One region of the Phyllobacterium sp. MT110 genome, then DNA from elsewhere that is predicted to be linked to it. Evidence: riboswitches for the same ligand, from Rfam matches in the RefSeq annotation. Region 1 holds a riboswitch; each other region holds the start of a gene.
What was found. A riboswitch is a leader RNA that binds a small molecule or an ion and turns the genes downstream of it on or off. The one in region 1 is predicted to bind cobalamin.
Positions count from the first base shown of each region.

Region 2: another riboswitch for cobalamin. It lies ahead of cobU (bifunctional adenosylcobinamide kinase/adenosylcobinamide-phosphate guanylyltransferase); the one in region 1 lies ahead of AC1Q5O_RS16410 (ribonucleoside-diphosphate reductase subunit alpha).
Region 3: another riboswitch for cobalamin. It lies ahead of AC1Q5O_RS01545 (DUF1636 family protein); the one in region 1 lies ahead of AC1Q5O_RS16410 (ribonucleoside-diphosphate reductase subunit alpha).
Region 4: another riboswitch for cobalamin. It lies ahead of AC1Q5O_RS10990 (aromatic ring-hydroxylating oxygenase subunit alpha); the one in region 1 lies ahead of AC1Q5O_RS16410 (ribonucleoside-diphosphate reductase subunit alpha).

Region 1 is NZ_JBXAFE010000003.1:265,056-270,805, reverse strand. It holds gene AC1Q5O_RS16420 (FecCD family ABC transporter permease) at 1-738, shown strand, start outside; gene AC1Q5O_RS16415 (heme ABC transporter ATP-binding protein) at 741-1,532, shown strand; cobalamin riboswitch at 1,583-1,793, shown strand; gene AC1Q5O_RS16410 (ribonucleoside-diphosphate reductase subunit alpha) at 1,902-4,781, shown strand; gene AC1Q5O_RS16405 (ribonucleotide-diphosphate reductase subunit beta) at 4,835-5,750, shown strand, end outside.
Region 2 is NZ_JBXAFE010000001.1:1,715,891-1,721,640, reverse strand. It holds gene mmsB (3-hydroxyisobutyrate dehydrogenase) at 1-28, opposite strand, end outside; gene AC1Q5O_RS08870 (isobutyryl-CoA dehydrogenase) at 77-1,243, opposite strand; gene AC1Q5O_RS08865 (cobyric acid synthase) at 1,363-2,841, shown strand; cobalamin riboswitch at 2,992-3,225, shown strand; gene cobU (bifunctional adenosylcobinamide kinase/adenosylcobinamide-phosphate guanylyltransferase) at 3,388-3,912, shown strand; gene cobW (cobalamin biosynthesis protein CobW) at 3,917-4,972, shown strand; gene cobN (cobaltochelatase subunit CobN) at 4,987-5,750, shown strand, end outside.
Region 3 is NZ_JBXAFE010000001.1:315,906-321,655, reverse strand. It holds gene AC1Q5O_RS01550 (transglutaminase family protein) at 1-3,218, opposite strand, end outside; cobalamin riboswitch at 3,373-3,585, shown strand; gene AC1Q5O_RS01545 (DUF1636 family protein) at 3,692-4,054, shown strand; gene AC1Q5O_RS01540 (ABC transporter ATP-binding protein) at 4,178-4,984, shown strand; gene AC1Q5O_RS01535 (ABC transporter substrate-binding protein) at 4,984-5,750, shown strand, end outside.
Region 4 is NZ_JBXAFE010000001.1:2,177,459-2,183,208, reverse strand. It holds gene AC1Q5O_RS11005 (fumarylacetoacetate hydrolase family protein) at 1-815, shown strand, start outside; gene AC1Q5O_RS11000 (L-fuconate dehydratase) at 853-2,130, shown strand; gene AC1Q5O_RS10995 (DUF1868 domain-containing protein) at 2,211-2,921, shown strand; cobalamin riboswitch at 3,033-3,232, shown strand; gene AC1Q5O_RS10990 (aromatic ring-hydroxylating oxygenase subunit alpha) at 3,358-4,602, shown strand; gene AC1Q5O_RS10985 (FAD-binding oxidoreductase) at 4,610-5,701, shown strand.

The sequences.
Region 1 (5,750 bases):
GGCGCCGGGCTTGGCGCGGTCAGCATCATCGTTCTCGGCGGAACCTTCCTCGCCCCGGTGATCGCCCTGTTCAGTCTCTATGCCTTGCCGCTCGCCGCTTTCTTCGGCGCCCTCATCTTCACGCTCGTCCTCTACCACGTCGCGACACGGCGCGGGCAGACATCCATCGCCACCATGCTGCTCGCCGGTATTGCGCTCGGCGCCATGGCCGCCGCCTATATCGGTGTCCTGGTCTATGTCACCGACGACAAACAGTTGCGCGATCTGACATTCTGGGGGCTGGGATCGCTGGCGGGAGCCAATTGGGTCAAGATCGCCGCATCAGGCCCGCTCATTGCGCTCGCCCTCGTCATTTCACCGTTCCTCGCCCGCGGCCTCAACGGGCTCGCCCTCGGGGAAGCATCGGCCAGCCATCTCGGCATCCCGGTACAGCGGTTCAAACGCATCGCCATTGTCACCGTCGCTGCCGCCACCGGCGCATCGGTTGCGGTCAGCGGCGGCATCGGTTTTGTCGGCGTCGTCGTTCCGCATCTGCTGCGCCTCGTGATCGGCCCCGATCATCGCTATCTCCTGCCTGCCGCCGCCCTCCTTGGCGCCAGCCTGCTGCTGATTGCCGATGCGGTCAGCCGCACCATCGTTGCACCGTCCGAACTGCCGATCGGCATCGTCACGGCGGCCGTCGGCGCACCGTTCTTCCTGTGGATATTGCTGCGCCGCCGCGGCATTCTGGACCTCTGACCATGATCCGTGTTTCCAATGTCTCCGTATCCCTCGGCCGAAACAGAATTGTCGAGGACGTATCCTTTGATGCGCAGGCCGGCGCATTCACAGTTATCGTCGGACCCAACGGGTCAGGTAAAACGACCCTGATGCGCGCACTCTCCGGTGATCTGCCACATGAGGGCGTCATCAGCATCAACGGCACGCCGATCGACCGGCTGAAGCTCTGGCAGATGGCAACCATGCGGGCGATCCTGCCGCAATCCACCTCGCTGTCCTTTCCGTTTACCGTGCGTGAGATCGTCAAGCTGGGCATGACCAGCGGCCGCTCCGGTGCTTCGCGCCACAACGTCGACACACTGCCCGATGAAGCGCTTGAGCGCGTTGACCTCGCGGGTTTCGGCGGGCGGTTCTATCAGGAACTCTCCGGCGGCGAGCAGCAGCGGGTGCAACTGGCGCGCGTCCTCTGCCAGGTCTGGCAGCCGGTGCTCGACGGCCAGCCGCGCTTTCTGTTTCTCGATGAGCCGGTGTCGAGCCTCGATATCAAACATCAGCTGATCATCATGCAGATTGCCCGCGACTTTGCCGATCGCGGTGGCGGGGTCATCGCTATCCTGCATGACCTCAACCTCACCTCCATGTTTGCCGACAGGGTCGTGGTCATGCACAGGGGGAGGGCCGATTCTGTGGGCACCCCCACGGAGGTCTTGACGGATGACCGCATCCTGCGCGTCTATGAATGTGCGCTCAAGGTAGGCGGTCTGCCCGGAAAATCCGTGCCGTTCGTCTTGCCGCAATCCGCAGTGCTCTGAGCACGCGAAGATGCCACCATCCACCTATTGACTAAAAATGGCGATTTGATACTAAATATAGATGTTATGGTTCTCCCCGAGTCGCAAGACCGGGAGCTAAGAGGGAAGCCGGTGAAATGTCCTGGACATTGAGGCCGGCGCTGCCCCCGCAACTGTAAACAGCGAGTTGTTGTCGACAATGCCACTGGAGCCGCGCTTCGGGAAGGCCGACACCAGCGCCGACCTGTGAGCCAGGAGACCTGCCATGACATGATGAACGTCCACGGGCGGGGTGTCCCGGTGTGTCGCTTGCAATGGTCGGCCGCAAGCTGATCGGATTCTTGCACGCGTGCGCTCGACCTTTGCCCCCAACATTTGGGGTATAAGCACATGTCTCTTTCTCTTCAAACCACCCGCGTCGACGGTCAGTCGCCGGTTCGTCCCGCCGAATTGCTGCCATTATCCAGCGAGCCCGGCTATCGCGTCATTCGCCGCAATGGCTCGGTCACACCCTTCGACCCGCTGAAAATCACCGTTGCTCTCACCAAAGCCTTCCTCGCCGTCGAAGGCAACGTCGCTGCCGGTTCGCGCCGTGTGCACGATGTCGTCGAAGGCTTGACCGCCGACATCGTGACAACATTGAAGCGCCGCAGCAGCGAAGGACGTCTGTTCCACATCGAGGATGTGCAGGATCAGGTCGAACTTGCCCTCATGCGCAGCGAAAACCACAAGGTTGCGCGTGCTTACGTGCTCTACCGGGAAGAACGCGCGAGAGAACGCGCAAAACTGGTGGAACCCGTGGCCGCAACCGGCCCGTCCCTCAACGTCACCCTGCCTGATGGGACCAGGGCACCGCTCGATGCGGCGCGCCTCGCCCGCATCATCGATGAAGCCTGCGAAGGACTTGAGGGGGTCAGCGCCGCGCCGATCCTGAGCGAAACCCAGCGCAATCTCTATGACGGTATCACCCTCGACGAACTATCGCTTGCACCCATTCTGGCGGCACGCACACTCGTTGAAACCGAACCGAACTACTCATTTGTCACTGCCCGGCTGCTTCTCGACAAGCTGCGCCGCGAAGCCTTGAGCTTTGTCTTCGGCAGGCCCGAACAGGCGACCCAGCATGAAATGGCAGAACGCTATGCCGATTATTTCCCCGCCTATGTGAAGGCCGGCATTGAAGCCGAACTGCTCGATCCGGAACTCGCCCGCTTCGACCTGCGGAAAATATCAGCAGCCCTGAAGCCGGAACGCGACCTGCAGTTCCAGTATCTTGGCCTGCAGACATTGTATGATCGTTATCTCCAGCAGACACGTGGTATCCGGTTCGAACTGCCACAGGCCTTCCTGATGCGCGTTGCCATGGGCCTCGCCACCCGTGAGATCGACCGGGAAGCGCGCGCCATCGAATTCTACGACCTGCTGTCGTCGTTCGACTTCATGGCTTCCACCCCGACCTTGTTCAATTCGGGCACGCTGCGCCCGCAGCTTTCCTCCTGCTTCCTGACCACCGTCGCCGACGATCTCGATGGCATCTTCAAGGCGGTGAAGGACAATGCGCTCCTGGCAAAATATTCCGGTGGCCTCGGCAATGACTGGACGCCAGTGCGTGGCCTTGGAGCCCATATCAAGGGAACCAACGGCGAAAGCCAAGGCGTTGTACCGTTCCTGAAAGTGGCCAACGATACGGCCATCGCGGTCAATCAGGGCGGCAAGCGCAAGGGCGCGGTCTGCGCCTATCTCGAAACCTGGCATGTCGACATCGAGGAGTTCCTCGATCTGCGCAAGAATACCGGTGACGACCGCCGCCGCACCCACGACATGAACACCGCCAACTGGGTGCCTGACCTGTTCATGAGCCGCGTCGAGGCGGACGAGTCATGGACCCTGTTCTCACCCGACGAGATGCCGGATTTGCACGACCTCTATGGCGCGGCATTCAAATCCGCCTACGAGGCCTGTGAAGCCAAGGCCGCACGCGGGGAAATCCGTGTCTTCCGCACCGTGCGGGCACTGGATCTCTGGCGCCGGATTTTGACGATGCTGTTCGAGACCGGCCACCCATGGGTCACGTTCAAGGACCCCTGCAATATTCGCTCGCCGCAGGGTCATGTCGGCGTGGTGCATTCCTCGAACCTGTGCACGGAAATTACCCTCAACACATCGAAGGATGAGGTTGCGGTGTGCAACCTCGGCTCGATCAATCTTGCCAATCACATTGCAGCCGAAGGTCTCGACCTCAAGCGTCTGGCGCGCACTGTGGCAACGGCCATGCGCATGCTCGACAATGTCATCGACATCAACTTCTACACGATCCCGGAAGCGCGCCATTCCAACCTGCGTCACCGTCCGGTCGGCCTCGGGCTGATGGGCTTCCAGGATGCATTGCAGGCTCTGCGTATTCCCTATGCCTCCAACGAGGCCGTGGCTTTCGCCGATCTCAGCATGGAAGCCATTTCCTATCACGCCATTTCGGCATCGGTTGACCTCGCCAGCGAACGTGGCAGCTATCCGAGCTTCAGCGGTTCGCTCTGGTCAAAAGGCATTCTCCCGATCGATTCCATTGAACTGCTCGATCAGGCCCGCATGGCGGCGGGTGCCAGGCTTTCGATGGATCGCAGCACCACCCTTGACTGGGAAGCCCTGCGCAAGCGGGTGACGACAACCGGAATGCGCAATTCCAACACCATGGCGATTGCACCCACCGCAACGATTTCTAACATTTGCGGCGTCGCCCAGTCTATCGAGCCCGCCTACCAGAACCTCTTCGTCAAATCCAACATGTCGGGCGACTTCACCGTCGTGAATGCCGCGCTGGTGCATGACCTGAAGCAGCGCGGGCTGTGGGACGAGGTGATGATTTCGGACCTGAAATATTTCGACGGCTCGGTGGGTGAGATCGACCGCATCCCTGCCGACCTCAAGGCGCTCTATGCCACGGCGTTCGAAATCGACAGCGCATGGCTGATTGCAGCGGCCTCGCGCCGGCAGAAATGGATCGATCAGGCGCAATCCCTCAACCTCTATATCGCCAATCCAAGCGGCAAGAAACTGGACGAACTCTATCGCCTCGCCTGGAACAGCGGCCTGAAGACGACCTATTACCTCCGCTCGCGCTCGGCCTCGCACGTGGAAAAGTCCACGCTGAAAGGCACGGATGGCAAGCTCAACGCTGTCGCCGCCAAGCCGGTTGCCGAACCGATCATCCTGTCGGAACCGGCCGGCAATGCCTGCTCGATCAATGATCCTGACTGTGAAGCCTGCCAGTAAGCGCGCAACCGCGCCTGCCACACATGCTTTGCAACGAATTGAAGGAAAAGACCATGCTTGAATGGACCAACACCGAAGCTGCCGCCAATGCGGCCCGCGCCATCCACCCCGCCCTTGCACCGGATCAGGCACCCGCCGCCGATGCCACGGGTCTTGGCGATATCGTGCGCGGCGGTGGCCGTGTGCGCGTCGACGACAAGGCGATGATCAACTCACGTGCCGACGTCAACCAGCTCCTGCCACTCAAATATCATTGGGCCTGGGAGAAGTACCTCAATGGCTGCAACAATCACTGGATGCCGACGGAGGTATCGATGCAGGCGGATATCGCACTGTGGAAATCCAGGGACGGACTGACCGACGACGAACGCCGCATGATCAAGCGCAATCTCGGTTTCTTCGCGGCATCCGAGTCGCTTGTTGCCAACAATATTGTCCTTGCCATCTACCGGCATCTGACCAATCCGGAATGCCGCCAGTACCTACTGCGTCAGGCCTTCGAGGAAGCCGTCCATACCCATACATTCCAGTATATCGTCGAAAGTCTCGGGCTGGACGAGGGCGAACTCTTCAACATGTATCGCGAAGTGCCATCGATCACCGACAAGGCGGCATGGGCGCTCAAGCACACGCAAAATCTCGACAACCCGGATTTCAAGACCGGCACGCCGGAGATGGATCAGCAATTCCTGCGCGATCTCGTGGCTTTCTACGTCATTTTCGAGGGCATGTGGTTCTACACGGGCTTTGCCCAGATCCTGTCGCTTGGCAGGCGCAACAAGATGGTCGGCATTGCCGAACAGTATCAGTACATCCTGCGCGACGAGAGCATCCACATGAATTTCGGCATCGACGTGATCAACCAGATCCGTCACGAGAATCCGCATCTGTGGACGAAAGCCTTCACCGAAGAACTGCGCGGGATGATCAGGGATGCAGCAGAGCTCGAGGCGTCCTATGGCCGCGATA
Region 2 (5,750 bases), on a different contig from region 1:
CAAGACCGATAAAAGCGACTGTCGTCATCGCAGCATTCTCCCTGATAGTGTTCTTGTGTGTCGGATGCGGTGTGGTTCAGCGGCCCATCATCGAGCGGGAAATGATCACCCGCATGATTTCATTGGTGCCTTCCAGAATCTGGTGGACGCGCAGGTCGCGCACCAGCTTTTCCACGCCGTAATCGTGCAGGTAGCCGTAGCCGCCATGAATCTGCAACGCATCATTGGCGACGTTGAAGCCGGTATCGGTGACGAAGCGCTTGGCCATGGCCGACCATTTCGACGCATCATGCGCCTTGCGGTCGAGTTTTGACGCGGCGGTGTAAAGCAGGACGCGGGCGGCAGACAGTTCCGTTTCCATATCCGCCAGCTTGAACTGCAGCGCCTGGAACTGGTTGATCGCCTTGCCGAACGCCTTGCGCTCGGACGCATAGCCGACCGCCTTGTCGAGGGCGGATTGGGCACCGCCGAGCGAGCAGGCGGCAATGTTGAGGCGTCCGCCATCGAGCCCGCCCATGGCGATCTTGAAGCCATCGCCTTCCGCCCCGAGGCGGTTTTCCACGGGAACGCGGCAATTGTCGAAAATCACCTGCCGGGTGGACTGGGCATTCCAGCCCATCTTGTGTTCATTGGCACCGAAGGACAGGCCGGGCGCATCCTTCGGGATGATCAGGGTCGAAATGCCCTTGGGGCCATCCTCGCCGGTACGCACCATGGTGACGTAAAGGTCGGTATCGCCGGCACCTGATATGAACTGCTTGGCGCCGTTGAGGACATAGTGGTCGCCGTCCCGCACCGCGCGGGTCTTGAGCGCTGCGGCATCCGAGCCGGAATTGGGCTCGGTCAGGCAATAGCTCGCCAGCCATTCCATCGAGGTCAGCTGCGGCACGAAGCGCTGGCGCTGTTCGTCATTGCCGTAAAGATCGATCATCCATGTCGCCATGTTGTGGATCGAGATGAAGGCGGAGAAGGCCGGGCAGGCGGCAGACAGGGCTTCGAAGATCAGCACCGCATCAAGGCGTTTCAATCCCGAACCGCCGAATTCTTCCTTGGTGTAGATGCCGCCCATGCCGAGCGGGCCGGTCTCGCGAATCACATCGGCGGGAAAATGCTTGTCCCGGTCCCAGGCCAGCGCGTTCGGCGCCACGCGGTCCGCCGCGAAGGCGCGCGCCATGTCCTGAATCGCCAGCTGATCCTCATTGAGTTCGAACTGGCCGGACGCCGTATCAACGACCGCATCCATGATAACCTCCCTGTATTCCTCTTGATTTCCACTCTATCGCAAGCGCGGGGCCGCGCAACGATTCAGATAGGTTTTGCCGGGGGCTAGGAAGAGAAAGACATATCCGCTACTCAAAGCCCATGACGCACGCAATCATGTTGCAGGGAACAGGGTCAGATGTTGGTAAATCCGTCCTGGTGGCCGGACTTTGCCGGCTTGCGCGCAACCGCGGATTGACGGTTCGGCCGTTCAAACCGCAGAACATGTCGAACAATGCGGCGGTCAGCGACGATGGCGGCGAGATCGGGCGGGCGCAGTGGCTGCAGGCCGTCGCCTGCGGCGTACCATCCTCGGTACATATGAACCCGGTGCTCTTGAAACCGCAATCGGAGACCGGCAGCCAGATCATCGTGCAGGGCAAAGTCTGGGGCCAGGCCAAGGGGCGCGACTACCAGACATTCAAGGCGCAGCTGCTCGACGCGGTCATGGCGTCGTGGGACATCGTCCGTGAGGGCGCCGATCTGGTCATCGTCGAGGGGGCGGGATCTCCTGCCGAAATCAACCTGCGGGCGGGCGATATCGCCAATATGGGCTTTGCCATCCGCGCCAATGTGCCTGTCGTTCTGGTCGGCGACATCGATCGCGGCGGGGTGATCGCCTCGCTCGTGGGCACCCATGCGATCCTGCAGCGGGAAGACCGCGAGATGATCGCCGGCTATATCATCAACAAGTTTCGCGGCGACGTCTCGCTGTTCGATGACGGCCTGAAAGCCATAACGCAGTTCACCGGCTGGCCGTCTTTCGGCGTGGTGCCATGGCTGAAGGACGCGGCGCGGCTGCCGGCCGAGGATTCCGTCGTGCTGGAGCGTCTGGTGAAGGGCGAGGGCCGGGCGCTGAAGATCGCCGTGCCGGTGCTCGACCGCATCGCCAATTTCGATGATCTCGACCCGCTGATGGCCGAACCGCAGGTGGATGTGGTGATGGTGCGCAGCGGAGAGCGGCTGCCTGCCGATGCGGGGCTGGTCATCATTCCGGGGTCCAAATCCACCATCGGCGACCTCCTGCGCTTCCGCGAGAACGGCTGGGACAGGGATCTCGACCTGCACCGGCGGCGCGGCGGCCATATCATCGGCATATGCGGCGGTTTCCAGATGCTCGGCCGGACCGTACGCGATCCCGACGGCATCGAGGGCAGCGTGACGGAGACGGCAGGGCTCGGGCATCTCGATATCGATACGGTGATGGAGCCGGAAAAGACCGTGCGCAACGTGGCGGCGCAGTCGCTGCCGTTCGACCTGCCGCTTGATGGCTACGAGATTCATCTGGGCCGGACGACCGGCCCGGACTGTTCGCGCCCGGCCGTGCGCATCAATGGCGTCAACGACGGCGCCATATCGGCGGACGGCAAGGTTTTCGGCACCTATCTGCACGGGCTTTTCGGGGCGGACCGGTTTCGCGCCGCGCTGCTGGGCACGATGGGCATTGCCGCTGAAGCATTCGACTACAAGGCCGGGGTGGACGCCGCGCTGGACAGTATCGCCGCCGAGCTTGAAACAGTGCTGGATGTGGATGCGCTGCTTGCATGTGCTGCGGTGCGTGGTTCGACAAGCTCACCATGAGGGGATGGGTGGGCTGCAATGCTAATCGCGGAGATTGCAGAACATATCCCCTGCAATCCTCCACCTCCCTCATGGTGAGCTTGTCGAACCACCCACTACTCCCTGAGCAAACCGCGCGGATTCCATTGACATTTCCCGTGGGGGGTGAATAACGTCCCAGCCATGATTGGTTCCCATATTGGCCAAAGGCCAAGGGATCAAAAGGGAATGCGACGGTTGTACCCTCAAGGGCGACCCCACCGCAGCCGACCCCGCGACTGTAGAGCGGCGAGGATCAATGCAAAGCCTGACGCATATGCAGAAGGCAGCCACTGGGAAACCGGGAAGGCGGCATTCATCCTGTGACCCGCGAGCCAGGAGACCTGCCAGTCATAGAGCGTTTCCCAGGAAGCGCTCGGGGCAATCCTGCCCAAGAACCGAAGGGTCGTGTCCCTTCAGGCCCAGCACGGAGGTTGTTATGGCTGCTCGCATTGTATACGCGCTCGTTTCCCCGCCCGCATTCCGCTTGATCGTACCTGACGGATCATCGCGATTGCAGTGACGGCGATGCCCCAGCTGAATCACGGCGTGACCTTCATTCTCGGCGGTGCCCGCTCGGGCAAGTCCAGCTTTGCCGAAGGCCTGATCATGGCTTCCGGCCTTGACCCCGTTTATCTCGCAACCGGCAGGTCCTGGGATGAGGAAATGTCAGTCCGCATCGACCTGCACAAGGCGCAGCGCGGTTCATCCTGGCACACCATCGAAGAGCCGCTCGATCTCGTGGACACCCTGCAGGGGGTTGCAGCCGCGGACAAGGCGATCCTTGTCGATTGCCTGACGCTCTGGCTGACCAATCTGATGATGGCCGAGCGCGATATCACCGCCGAGACACGGCAGCTCGTGCAAGTGCTGCCGAAACTTCCGGGCTCGATCGTTCTGGTTTCGAACGAAGTGGGTCTCGGCATTGTACCGGAGAACCGCATGGCGCGCGATTTTCGCGACCATGCCGGACGTCTCCATCAGGCCGTGGCGCAGGCCGCGGCAACAGTCTATTTCGTGGCAGCCGGGCTGCCGCTCACCATGAAGGGATAGGAATATGCAGGGTCAGAAGATTCCAGCAACGGTCATCACCGGTTTTCTCGGTTCGGGCAAAACCACGATGATCCGCAATCTGCTCGAAAATGCCAATGGCAAGCGCATCGCGCTCATCATCAACGAGTTCGGCGATCTCGGTGTCGATGGCGGCCTGCTGAAGGGCTGCGGCATCGAAGCCTGCCGGGACGAGGATGTAATCGAGCTGAACAATGGCTGCATCTGCTGCACCGTGGCCGATGATTTCATCCCGACCATGACCAAGCTGCTCGACCGTCCCGACCGTCCGGATCATATCGTCATCGAGACCTCGGGCCTCGCGCTGCCGCAGCCGCTGGTTGCTGCCTTCAACTGGCCGGAGATCAAGACGCAGGTGACGGTTGACGGTGTCGTCACCGTGATCGATGCTTCCGCCGTGTCCGAGGGCCGCTTTGCCGATGACCACGACAAGGTCGACGCCCAGCGCATCCAGGACGAATCGCTCGACCATGACAGCCCGCTTGAAGAACTGTTCGAGGACCAGATCCGTGCCGCCGACCTGATCGTGCTGAACAAGAGCGACCTGATCAGCGACAAGCAGCTCGACGGCGTGCGCGGCGATGTGCAGAGCCGCTCGTCGCGCTCGCTCAACATGGTATCGGCCAGCTTCGGCAAGCTCAGCAATGAACTGCTGCTCGGTCTCGGCGTCGGCACCGAAGAGGACATTGCCAACCGCAAGTCGCACCATGAAATGGACCATGAAGCGGGCGAAGAACACGACCATGACGAGTTCGAGAGCTTTGTTGTCGGGCTTGGTCCGGTGGCCGAACCCAAAAACTTTGTCGAGAAGCTGAAGGCCGTCATTGCCGATCATGACATCCTGCGCCTGAAAGGCTTTGCCGATGTTCCCGGCAAGCCGATGCGGCTGGTGGTGCAGGCCGTCGGCACGCGCATCGAGCATTACTTCGACCGCGCGTGGAACCCGGGCGAGGAACGGCAGACCCGTCTCGTCGTCATCGGACTGCACGATATCGACAATGACGCCATCACATCGGCGGTCACCGCCGCTGCCGCTGCCTGACGATAGGATATTGAATGCATCTCCTGCTTGCCCAGAAAGGCACCATCGCTGAAGGCACCGAGGCCATCGACCTCGGCCAGACGCCGGGAGATGTGCTGTTCCTGTCCGCCGCCGATACGGAACTGGCGAGCCTTGCCGCCGCACGGCGGCAGGGCGACGGTGCAGTTTCGCTGCGCCTTGCCAATATGATGAGCCTGTCGCACCCGATGTCCGTCGATGCCTATGTCGAGCGGACAGCGCGCCATGCCAGGCTGATCGTCGTCCGGGTGATCGGCGGCGAGAGCTACTGGCCCTATGGCCTCGAAGCGCTGCATGCCTGCGCCGTCAATCACAAGGTGCAGCTTGCGGTGCTGCCGGGGGACGACAAGCCCGATCCGGGGCTCGACCGGTTTTCGACGGTCGCCCGGCCTGACCGCGATGCGCTCTGGCATTATCTGCTGGAAGGCGGGGCGCAGAATGCCCAGCGTTTCCTCGATTATTGCGCGGCGCTGATCTCATCAGGCGAGAAGCCGCAGGAGGCTGCGCCCCTGCTAAAAGCAGGGTTGTGGTGGCCCGGCAATTCAGCGCCGTCGCTGGACGCGATGCGCCGCGACTGGACGGATGGCGCGCCTGTCGTTGCCATCTGCTTCTACCGGGCGCTGGTGCAGAGCGGCCAGACCCAGCCTGTTGCGGCTTTGCTTGATGCGTTGCGCGCCAAGGGGCTCAATCCGCTGCCGGTGTTCGTCTCCAGCCTGAAGGACCCGGTTTCCATCGCCACGCTGGAGAGCATCTTTGCCGA
Region 3 (5,750 bases), on a different contig from region 1:
CGCGCCAGCCGGCGCGCCTCGGCCTCGTTCGAATTGACCGGGAACGTATCATAGCTGCGCCCGCCGGGGTGTGCGACATGATAGACGCAACCGCCGATCGCCCGTTGCGACCACTGGTCGTAAATATCAAAAACCAGCGGCGTGTTGACCGGGATCATCGGATGCAGGCCGGAGCGCGGCTGCCACGCCTTGTAGCGCACGCCGGCAACCGCCGTGCCCTGGCTGTCCGTCATCTTCAGCGGCACCTCGCGCCCGTTGCAGGCAACGCTGTAGCGCGCCGGATTGAAGCCGTCGACCTTGACCTGCAGCCGTTCCACCGAGGAATCGACGAAACGCACCGTGCCGCCGATGGTACCCTGCTCGCCCATGACATGCCATGGCTCCAGCGCCTGCCGGATTTCCAGTTTCACACCCTCATTCTCGATTTCCCCGCAGAAGGGGAAGCGGAATTCCAGCTGGGCCTCGAACCATTCCGGGCGGAAATCAAAGCCGTTCTCGCGCAAATCGGCGAGAACATCGAGGAAATCCTGCCAGACATAGGCCGGCAGCATGAAACGGTCATGCAGCGCCGTGCCCCAGCGGACGAAACTGCCCTGAATCGGATTGTTCCAGAACCGGGCGATCAGCGCGCGGATCAGCAATTGCTGGGCAAGGCTCATGCGCGCATTGGGCGGCATCTCGAAACCGCGGAACTCGACCAGCCCGAGCCTGCCGGTCGGACCATCGGGGGAAAACAGCTTGTCGATGCAGATTTCCGAACGGTGCGTGTTGCCGGTGACATCCACCAGCAGATTGCGGAACAGCCGGTCGACCAGCCAGGGCAAAGGCGGCGTGCCCTCGCCCGGCCGGGGCACCTGCGAGAGGGCAATCTCCAGCTCGTAGAGACTGTCATGCCGCGCCTCGTCGATGCGCGGTGCCTGGCTGGTCGGCCCGATGAACAGGCCGGAGAACAGGTAGGACAGCGATGGATGGCGCTGCCAGTGCAGGACAAGGCTTTTGAGCAGATCAGGACGGCGCAGGAACGGGCTGTTGGCCGGTGTTTCGCCGCCGACCACCACATGGTTGCCGCCGCCGGTACCGGTATGGCGGCCATCGATCATGAACTTGTCGGCACCGAGCCGCGTCTGGCGGGCCTCCTCGTAGATTGCCGTTGTCGTTGCCACGCAGTCGCGCCAGTTGGCCGCCGGATGGATATTCACCTCGATCACGCCGGGATCGGGTGCAACGCGGATGACGTTGATGCGGTGATCCTGCGGCGGGCTGTAACCTTCGATATGGACCGGCAGCCCGAGCTTGTGGGCGGCAGCTTCCGCCGCCGCAACCAGTTCCAGATAGTCCTCGAGCGCCTCCACCGGCGGCATGAACACGCTGAGACGCCCGTCGCGCGGCTCGACCGATATGGCGGTGCGCACGGCCCCGCCGATTTCCCCCAGTTCCTGCTCGACCCGCTCCTGCTGGTTGCCTTCATCAGCAGTGAAAGAGGCAACCGCCAGGATGTTCTCACGCGCCTGCGGTGCCGGGTCCGGCAGCGCCCCGCGATCCACCGACGGATCGACCGGCACGATATAGGGATATTCCGAGGCCGGAACATGCGGCAGGGCGCCGAGCGGCAGCCGGTATCCGACGGGCGAATCGCCCGGCACCAGGAACAACTTGCCGCGCCGCGTCTTCCATTTTTCGCTGCGCCAGCGCGGGCCGGAGGCCTGGCTGTTCCAGCGCTGCACCGGCAGGACAAAACCGCTTGGGTCGGTCAGGCCCCGCTCGAAAACCCGGGCGATGCGGCTGCGCTCTTCCGGATCCTTGAGCCTGGAGTTGGACGGATCGACATTGTCGGGAAGGTTGCCCTCCTTGATGATCCATTCCGCCGGATCTTCATAGGCGGGCGCCACCATCTCTTCTTCAACGCCAAGCTCCTGCGCCAACGCGACGAGGAGTTTTCCGGCATCTTCCGGCTTGACGTCAGCCTTGCCGTTCTCCGGCGCGATCAGGTCGGGATTGACCCAGATCGGCTTGCCGTCCTTGCGCCAGTAAAGCGAGAACGTCCAGCGCGGCAGGCTCTCGCCCGGATACCACTTGCCCTGCCCGTAATGCAGAAAACCACCCGGCGCAAAACGCTCGCGCAGCCGCCGGATCAGCCTGTCGGCCTTTTCGCGCTTGGTCGGCCCGACCGCATCGGTGTTCCATTCGCCCGATTCGAAATCGTCGATGGACACGAATGTGGGCTCGCCGCCCATGGTCAGGCGTACATCCCTCTCGTTCAGGATCGCGTCCACCTTTTCGCCGAGCGCATCGAGCGCATTCCAGGATTCGTCGGAAAACGGCCTGGTGATGCGCGGGTGCTCGGATACGCGTGTCACGCGCATGTCGAAACCGAATTCCACATTGGCGAATTCCGCCATGCCGGAAATCGGTGCGGCGTTGCGGTAATGCGGCGTAGCGGCAAGCGGTACGTGGCTTTCGCCGGTCAGAAGCCCGGAGGTGGGGTCGAGGCCGATCCAGCCCGCCCCCGGCAGATAGACTTCGCACCAGGCATGCAGGTCGGTGAAATCCTTGTCGGTGCCGGCGGGACCATCGATGGCGACAAGATCAGGCTTCAGCTGGATGAGATAGCCGGAGACGAACCGCGCGGCAAAACCGAGATTGCGCAACACCTGCACCAGCAGCCAGCTTGAATCCCGGCACGATCCCGAGCGCAGGTTCAAGGTGGCGTCCGGCTCCTGAACCCCGGTTTCCATGCGGATGACATAGCCGATCTCGCGCTGGATACGTGCGTTGAGATCAACGACGAAATTCACCGTGTTCGTCGGGCTGCGATCGATGGTTGCAAGGAAAGCCGAAACCAGCGGTCCTGCCGGTTGCGGTTTCATATAGATCGACAGGTCGTCGCTGATCTCTTCGGGATAGCTGAACGGCCAGGTCTCGGCGACCGGTTCGACGAAGAAATCGAATGGATTATAGACGGTCATATCAGCGACGAGATCGACCTCGATCTTCAGCTCCGTCACCGGTTCGGGAAAGACGAAGCGGGCGAGGAAATTGCCGTAGGGGTCCTGCTGCAGGTTGACGAAATGATTGGCCGGACTGACTTTCAGGGAATGGCTGAGAACTTTTGTCCGGGAATGGGGTGCCGGCTGGAGCCGGATGATCTGCGGCCCGAGCATGATGGGCCGGTCATACCGGTAATGTGTCAGATGATAGACTGCTGCGTGAATTGCCATATCGCCTCAAAAGTCTGATTCAAAAAACTGCGGTTCCACAAATGCTCCCAGCACTCTAGCGCGTTACCGGCCAATTGAAATCTTTCATTTGCCAAAAATTTTGGCAGCTGTAAAAATTGCCGCATAAACGTGCTTGCAACTGCGCGGCTGGCCGCATAGCATTCGCGCCGATGGTTTCTTCCGCACGACAACGCGGGAGATGAAAAGGGAACACGGTGAGGCGTACCCAAAAGGGACCGAGACCGTGGCTGCCCCCGCAACTGTAAGCGGTGAGCGATGCCTGACATGCCACTGACCGGAAGGTCGGGAAGGCAAGGCGAAGCTGAGACCCGCGAGCCAGGAGACCTGCCATCTCATCTACAATTCGAACCGGACGGGGTGTGCCGGGAGCGATGCGATGTCCTCTCCCGCATTGTCGCGATGGTGCATTGGCCGCGTTCCCCTAACCTTTGTCCACAAGGCAAGGCACCGGCATGACCACGCCAAGACCCGACCACCAGATTATCGCCTGCACCCAGTGCAAGGCGGCTGACGGACTGTCACGACCGGGACAGACCCTTGCCCACAGGCTGTGGGCGGAACTCGATGGCCAGCTCGGCTATGAGGTGCGCGGTGTTGGCTGCATGGCGGGCTGCGAACGACCCTGCACCGTGGCGTTCCGGGCGCCCGGCAAGGCGCAATATCTCTTCGGCGATATCGATCCCGCCACGGACTTTGCCGATCTTCTGGACTTCGCCCGGATGTATCACGCGCTCGCCGATGGCTGGTCCAAAGCATCACAGCGCCCGCAAGGCCTTTGGGACAAGACACTCGCACGCATTCCGGCGCACCTATGACACACCGGGTATTGACCAATGTTATAACGTTACTATACGAGAACGGAGCGTCCGCGATAACACGACGTTTACCGGTTGGGATTTGACACCATGTGCCTTGCCTGCAGTCACGGATATCCGCCCATGAACCACGTCGCCCTGCGTGCCGACGAGGTGACGTTCCGCACCGCCGGCCAGACGCTGGTGGATGAGGTATCGCTCGACATCGCGCGCGGCGCGCGACTTGCCATTATCGGGCCGAACGGCGCCGGGAAATCCACGCTTTTGCGCATGCTGGCCGGGCTGCAGCGCCCCTCCTCCGGCAGCATCCATCTCGACGGCGCGGCAATAGACCGGCTGCCGCCGAAGGAACGGGCCAGGAGATTTGCCTTCGTCGGCCAGACCGACATGCCGGACCCGCAATTGCTGGTGGACGATTATGTCTCCCTTGGCCGCATTCCGCACACCGGCACCCTGACCAAGGCGAAGGACCGGGATATCGTGACGGAAGCCCTGCTCCGCGCCGGGATCGCCGCGTTTTCGCGCCGTCCCATCGGCTCGCTCTCCGGCGGCGAAAGGCAGCGCGTGCAGCTGGCGCGCGCCATCGCCCAGCAGCCGGACATCCTGTTTCTCGACGAACCCACCAATCACCTCGACCCGAAGGCGCGCAGCGAACTGCTGGCGCTCGTCGCCGGTCTCGATGTGACTGTTATAGCGGTGCTGCACGACCTGCCGCTGGTGGCGCCGTTTGCAACCCACGTCGCCGTCATGCATGCCGCCCAGCTTGTCGCCGCCGGCACGCCCGACGAAACGCTGACGCCGCGCATCGTCAGCGATGTCTTCGATCTCGATGTCCTGCGCCTGCGCCATCCGTCGCAGGATCGCGACCTCATGGTGTTCGAAGCACCCGGACCAACCACAAAACAAACTGCTCAGCTACGGAGAATTTGATGAAAAGAATGCTGCTCGCCCTCGCCTTGTCGGCGCTGTCCGCCCCCGCATGGGCGTTTCCCGTGACGGTCGACAGTTGCGGCAAGCCCGTAACCTTCGAGGCCGCACCCAAGCGTGCGGTCATCCAAGACATCAACATGAGCGAAATGGCCTTCGCCCTGCACCTGCAATCCTCGATGGTCGGGGTTTCGGGCATTACCGGCTGGTACAAGCTGGACAACGCCTTCAAGAAGCAGCTGGGCACCATTCCCGAGCTTGCGCCGAAATATCCCACCCTTGAAAATCTCATTGCGGCGGAACCGGATTTCTTCTTCGCCGGCTGGAATTACGGCATGAAGCCGGGTGGCGAAGTCACCCCCGACACGTTGGCGCCGCACGGCATCAAGACACTTGAACTGACCGAAAGCTGCATCCATCTCGACAAGTCCCGGCCCGCCGCCACCATGGACCTGCTTTATGGCGACATGGAAAAGCTCGGCAAGATTTTCGATAGGGAAGAGGAAGCCAACACACTGGTCAGCGGCTGGAAGACAGAACTCGCGGCGATCAAGACAAAGATCGGCGACAAGAGCGGCACCCGCGTCTTCCTCTACGATTCCGGCGAGGACAAGCCGTTTACAGCGGGCAAATTCGCCATTCCGACGGCAATGATCAGCGAAGCCGGCGGCACCAACATCATGGCCGATCTCGACACCAGCTGGGGCACCACCTCGTGGGAAACCGTGGCGACGCGCAATCCGGAATTCCTCGTCCTCCTCGATTATCA
Region 4 (5,750 bases), on a different contig from region 1:
AGGAAAAGCCCGGCGTGCTGGATGCCAAGGGGCACATCCGCGATCTCTCCGGCAAGGTGAACGATCTTGCCGGGACCGTGCTCGACCCGGAAGCGCTGGCAAAATTGTCGGCGCTGGATTTAGAGAGCCTGCCGCGGGTCGGCGGCAATCCGCGCCTCGGCCCCTGCGTTGCCGGAACCGGAAAATTCATCTGCATCGGCCTCAACTATGCCGACCACGCGGCGGAATCCGGCATGGCCGTTCCGCCGGAGCCGGTGATTTTCATGAAAGCCACATCGGCGATATCGGGCCCGAATGACGATCTGGTCATCCCGCGCGGTTCGGAAAAGACCGACTGGGAAGTCGAGCTTGGCATCGTCATCGGCCGCGCGGCAAAATATGTCAGTGAGGCCGAGGCGCTGGATTATGTCGCGGGGTACTGCACCGTGCACGATGTCAGCGAGCGCGCCTTCCAGACGGAGCGGGCAGGGCAATGGACCAAGGGCAAATCCTGCGACACGTTCGGTCCGACCGGCCCCTGGCTGGTGACGAAAGATGAAGTGGCCGACCCGCAGAACCTCGGCATGTGGCTGAAGGTCAATGGTGAGACCATGCAGAACGGCTCGACCCGGACCATGGTCTACGGCGTTGCCTTCCTCGTCTCCTATCTCAGCCAGTTCATGTCGCTGCATCCCGGCGACATCATCTCGACCGGGACGCCGCCCGGCGTCGGCATGGGCATGAAGCCACCGCGCTACCTTAAGGCAGGTGACGTGATCGAGCTGGGCATTGACGGCCTTGGCACCCAGAAACAGGTGGCACGCGCCGACGTCTAACGCGTGCTGACCCGCAACATTATTCAAGAGGCATATTGTGACCCGCATTACCGATCTTCGCGTCTTCGACGTCCGCTTTCCCACCTCGCAGAGCCTGGATGGATCGGACGCCATGAACCCGGACCCGGATTATTCCGCCGCCTATGTCATCCTCGATACGGACAACACGGCTTTGTCCGGCCATGGGCTGACCTTCACCATCGGTCGCGGCAATGAAATCTGCTGCCTGGCGATTGAAGCGATGAAGCATCTCGTCGTTGGGCTGGAACTGGACTGGGTGAAGGAAAATCCCGGCCGCTTCTGGCACTTCATCACCGGCGACAGCCAGTTGCGCTGGATCGGGCCCGACAAGGGTGCGATGCATCTGGCGACGGGCGCGGTGGTCAATGCGGTCTGGGACTTGCTTGCCAAGGAGGCGGGCAAGCCGGTCTGGCAGCTGGTCGGCGAGATGACGCCGGAAGAAATCGTCGATATCGTCGACTTCCGCTACCTGACCGACGTGCTGACGCGCGAGGAAGCACTCGCCATCCTGCGCAAGGCGGAGAGCGGCAAGAAGGAGCGGATCGCCACGCTGCAGGCGGAAGGCTATCCCTGCTACACCACCTCGGCAGGCTGGCTTGGCTATTCCGATGAAAAGCTGCGTCGCCTCTGTCAGGAAGCGGTCGACGCCGGTTTCAACCACATCAAGATGAAGGTCGGCCGCGATCTTGAAGACGATATCCGCCGCCTGACCATTGCCCGCGAGGTGATCGGGCCGGACCGTATCCTGATGATCGATGCGAACCAGGTCTGGGAAGTGGGCGAGGCCATCGACTGGGTCAACAAGCTTGCCTTCGTCAAGCCGTTCTTCATCGAGGAGCCGACCAGCCCGGATGACGTGGCGGGCCACCGTAAGATCCGGCAGGCAATCAAGCCTGTGAAGGTCGCGACCGGCGAGATGTGCCAGAACCGCATCATGTTCAAGCAGTTCATCGCCGAAGGCGCCATCGATGTGGTGCAGATCGATTCGTGCCGGATGGGCGGCCTCAATGAAGTGCTGGCCGTGCTGCTGATCGCCGCCAAATATGAACTGCCTGTCTGGCCGCATGCGGGCGGTGTCGGCCTGTGCGAATATGTGCAGCATCTGTCGATGATCGACTACATCGCCGTGTCGGGGACGAAGGAGGGGCGGGTGATCGAATATGTCGACCATCTGCACGAACATTTTGTCGATCCCTGCAACATCCGGGATGCCGCCTATATGCCGCCGTCGCTGCCGGGTTTCTCGATTGAAATGAAACAGGCGTCGATCGAGGAATATCTCCACCGGCCATAGGAAAAGGGGCGGGGCTTCATCAGTCTGACAAAGAGCTGTCCTATGGCGATTGCATCGTCTTCTCTCGTCACGGGGTTTCCATGCTCGACCTGATCAAGCCTTCGCTCGCCCGCTTTGCCGCCAGCCTGCACCCGGAACCGCCGGTGCATCTCGGCCGGCGCTACAACGGCGCGGGCGTCTTTCAGCCGGAACCCGGCAATACGGTGGTCTGCCATCTGGTGAAGGGCTCCGAGTCGGAAGCCTCGGTCATTGCCGTGCGCGACCGGATTCTGGCGATGCCCGATGCCGGCCAACTGGCCTTTACCCCCGTCTCCAGCCTGCACATGACGCTGTTTCAGGGCATTATCGAATATCGCCGCCGCCCGTCCTATTGGCCGGATGATGTTCCACTGGAGACAAGCATCGACGACATGACGCGGCTTTACGTGGATCGCCTTCAGGATTTCGAGGGATGCGGGCCGTTCAACGTCGAGGTGATCGATGTCACGCCCGCAGGCCTGACCGTGGCCGGTGCGAGTGAATATGACGAGCGCATCATGCGCGCCTGGCGCGACGAACTGGCCGTGCCGTTCGGTTACCGGCATCCTGATCACGACACCTATGTCTTCCACATCACGCTGGCCTATCCGATCGCGCGGTTCCCGGACGAAAGGCTCGGGGCCTGGCAGGAACTTCTGGATGATTGCCTAGCATTCATCCGGCGTGAATCGCCGGTCATTGCGTTGAATCCGCCCGCATTCTGCAGTTTTGCCGATATGAATCATTTCGAGGAACTGGTGGTTCTGGATTGAACCGGAGGCCGTTTGATCGCCAATCTGCGACATAGTGTACACGCGCCCGGCGTGTCGTCTTACGTAAATGCGATGTCGTTTCCGCACCTATTCTTTTTGGGTGCCGGATGCTTTTATCGGGGCACTTGAGGTGCCGCTTTTCTAGGGAAGCGGAGAATTGGGAAGCCGGTCGGAAACCCGGCGCTGCCCCCGCAACGGTAGTGGAGTGAAACACGGCATAACAGCCACTGGGTCACAACCCCGGGAAGGCGTCGTGACAGCCGATACGGCAACTCCAGAGCCCGGAAACCAGCCTCGGTACCAAAAACCGACTGATCGCGGTGGGCGATCAAGGAGCATGATTCTGTGCGGGCACCAGCCGGTGGCTGGCCGTGCAGGCGTTCTTCCTCCGTCACCACCAGTCAGTTCTTTCGCAACATCGAGGCGAGGACACGACATGGATATACGCAACGAACTGCTCCGGAACCTGAGAAACCGGAAACCCGGCTACGGCCTTGAACAGTCTTTCTATTCCGATCCGGATTATTTCCGGCTGGATATGGAGAACATCTTTTATCGCGACTGGCTGTTCATCGGCCATGATTGCGAAGTCGCCAAGCCCGGCAACTTCTTCACGGTGCAGGTCGGCGACTATCCCGTGGTCATCGTGCGCGACCGCCAGGGCCAGATCCGGGCTTTTCACAATTCCTGCCGCCATCGCGGCTCGCGCGTCTGCTCAGCCGAGCGCGGCACGTCGGCCAAGCTCGTCTGCCCCTATCACCAGTGGACCTACGAGCTTGACGGGCGCCTGCTGTTCGCCCGCCAGATGGGCGATGATTTCGACGCCAGCCAGCACAGTCTGAAGCCGGTGCAGTGCGAAAGCGTCGGCGGTTACATCTTCATCTGCCTGGCGCAGAATCCTGTCGATTTCAGCGCGACGCGCGCATTGATCGAACCCTATCTCGCGCCGCACCACCTCACCGAAACCAAGGTCGCCTATCAGAGCACCATCGTCGAAAAGGGCAACTGGAAGCTGGTCTGGGAAAACAACCGCGAGTGCTATCACTGCGTGGCCAATCATCCCGAGCTGTGCAAGACCTTCCCGGAAGCGCCGAGTGTGAGCGGTGTCCAGGGCGCCGCAGACGATCCGGAAATTGCCGCGCATTGGCAGCGCTGCGAAGCGGCAGGCCTGCCCAGCATTTTCCGCATGTCCGATGATGGCCAGTACCGCGCCACCCGTGTGCCGCTGCTGCGCGATGCGGAAAGCTATACGATGAGCGGGCGCCGCGCCGTCGGCCGGCAGCTCAGCGACAGTGTCAACGAGAAGCAGATCGGCTCGCTGCTGCTGTTCCATTACCCGACCACCTGGAACCATATCCTCGGCGACCATGCCATTTCCTTCCGCGTGCTGCCGCTCGGCCCGGATGAAACGCAGGTCACCACCAAATGGCTGGTGCACAAGGATGCGGTCGAGGGCGTGGATTACACCATCGAGGAACTGACGCATGTCTGGCTCGAGACCAATGACCAGGACCGCCGGATCGTCGAGGAAAACGCCTTCGGCATTCGCTCGCCCGCCTACGAGCCCGGACCCTATTCGCCCGAGCATGAAGGCGGCGTGCTGCAATTCCTCGAATGGTACTGCAGGTTCATGGAAGAGCGTCTCTCCGGCGGCGATACGCGGCTCAGCAAGGTAGCATAGGTACACAATGAACATGGGCGTTCCTCAGTCTTACCCGCACCTCGACCAGATGCAGCCATGGAATGACCGGCTGCATCTGCTGGAGTGTCTGTCGATCATCGAGGAAGCGCCGAATGTGAAGACCTTCACATTCCGTTCCGACAACCAGAACTGGTTCCGCTATGAGCCGGGCCAGTTCATGACCTTCGAGCTGCCGGTGCAGCCCGAAGCCGTCCTGCGCACCTATACGCTCTCCTCCAGCCCGTCACGGCCCTTCACCATCGCCGTGACGGTCAAGGCGCAGGAGAACAGCATCGGCACCCGCTGGATGCTGGATCATTTGACCCCCGGCATGCGGCTGAAGGCCTTCGGTCCGCTCGGCGATTTCTCCATGCGCAGGCATCCGGGGGAAAAGTACCTGTTCATCTCGGCCGGGTCCGGCATCACGCCGATGATGTCGATGACCCGCTGGATGCATGATTGCGCCCCGCAGAGCGATATCAGCTTCGTCACCTGCGCCCGCCGGCCCAGCGACATCATTTTCCGCCGGGAACTGGAATATCTGACAAACTGCATGCCCAACCTGAAACTGTCGTTCCTGATCAAGGAACACGAGATGGGGCAGGTGTGGACCGGTATCCGCGGGCGGCTGGAAGCGCCCAAGCTGCCGCTGCTGTCGCCGGATTTCAAGGACAGGACGATCTTCTGCTGCGGTCCGGAAGGTTTCATGCGCGATGTGCGCGGTATGCTCGAAGCCAGCGGTTTCGACATGGCGCATTATCATCAGGAAAGCTTCGGTCCGGCCGCCGAACCCGTCCTGCCCGCCTTCGATGTGATGTCCACCGACGCCGTGGAAGCGTCGGCGACGATCACCTTTTCCATGTCGGGCATGGACGTGCCGTGCATGCCGGGGGATACGATCCTCAAGGCGGCGCGCGGCGCCGGTATCCGCATTGCGGCGGCCTGCGAATCCGGCCTGTGCGGCACGTGCAAGGTGATGAAACTCTCGGGCAAGTCCGAGATGGATCACAATGGCGGTATTCTCGACGAGGAAATCGACGAGGGATTTGTCCTCGCCTGCTGCACCAAGCCGCTCGGCAATGTGGAGATCGAAGCCTGAGCGCCGCCTTTTTGAGGTATTCTTCGTTCTCAAGTGCAGGCAATAACTG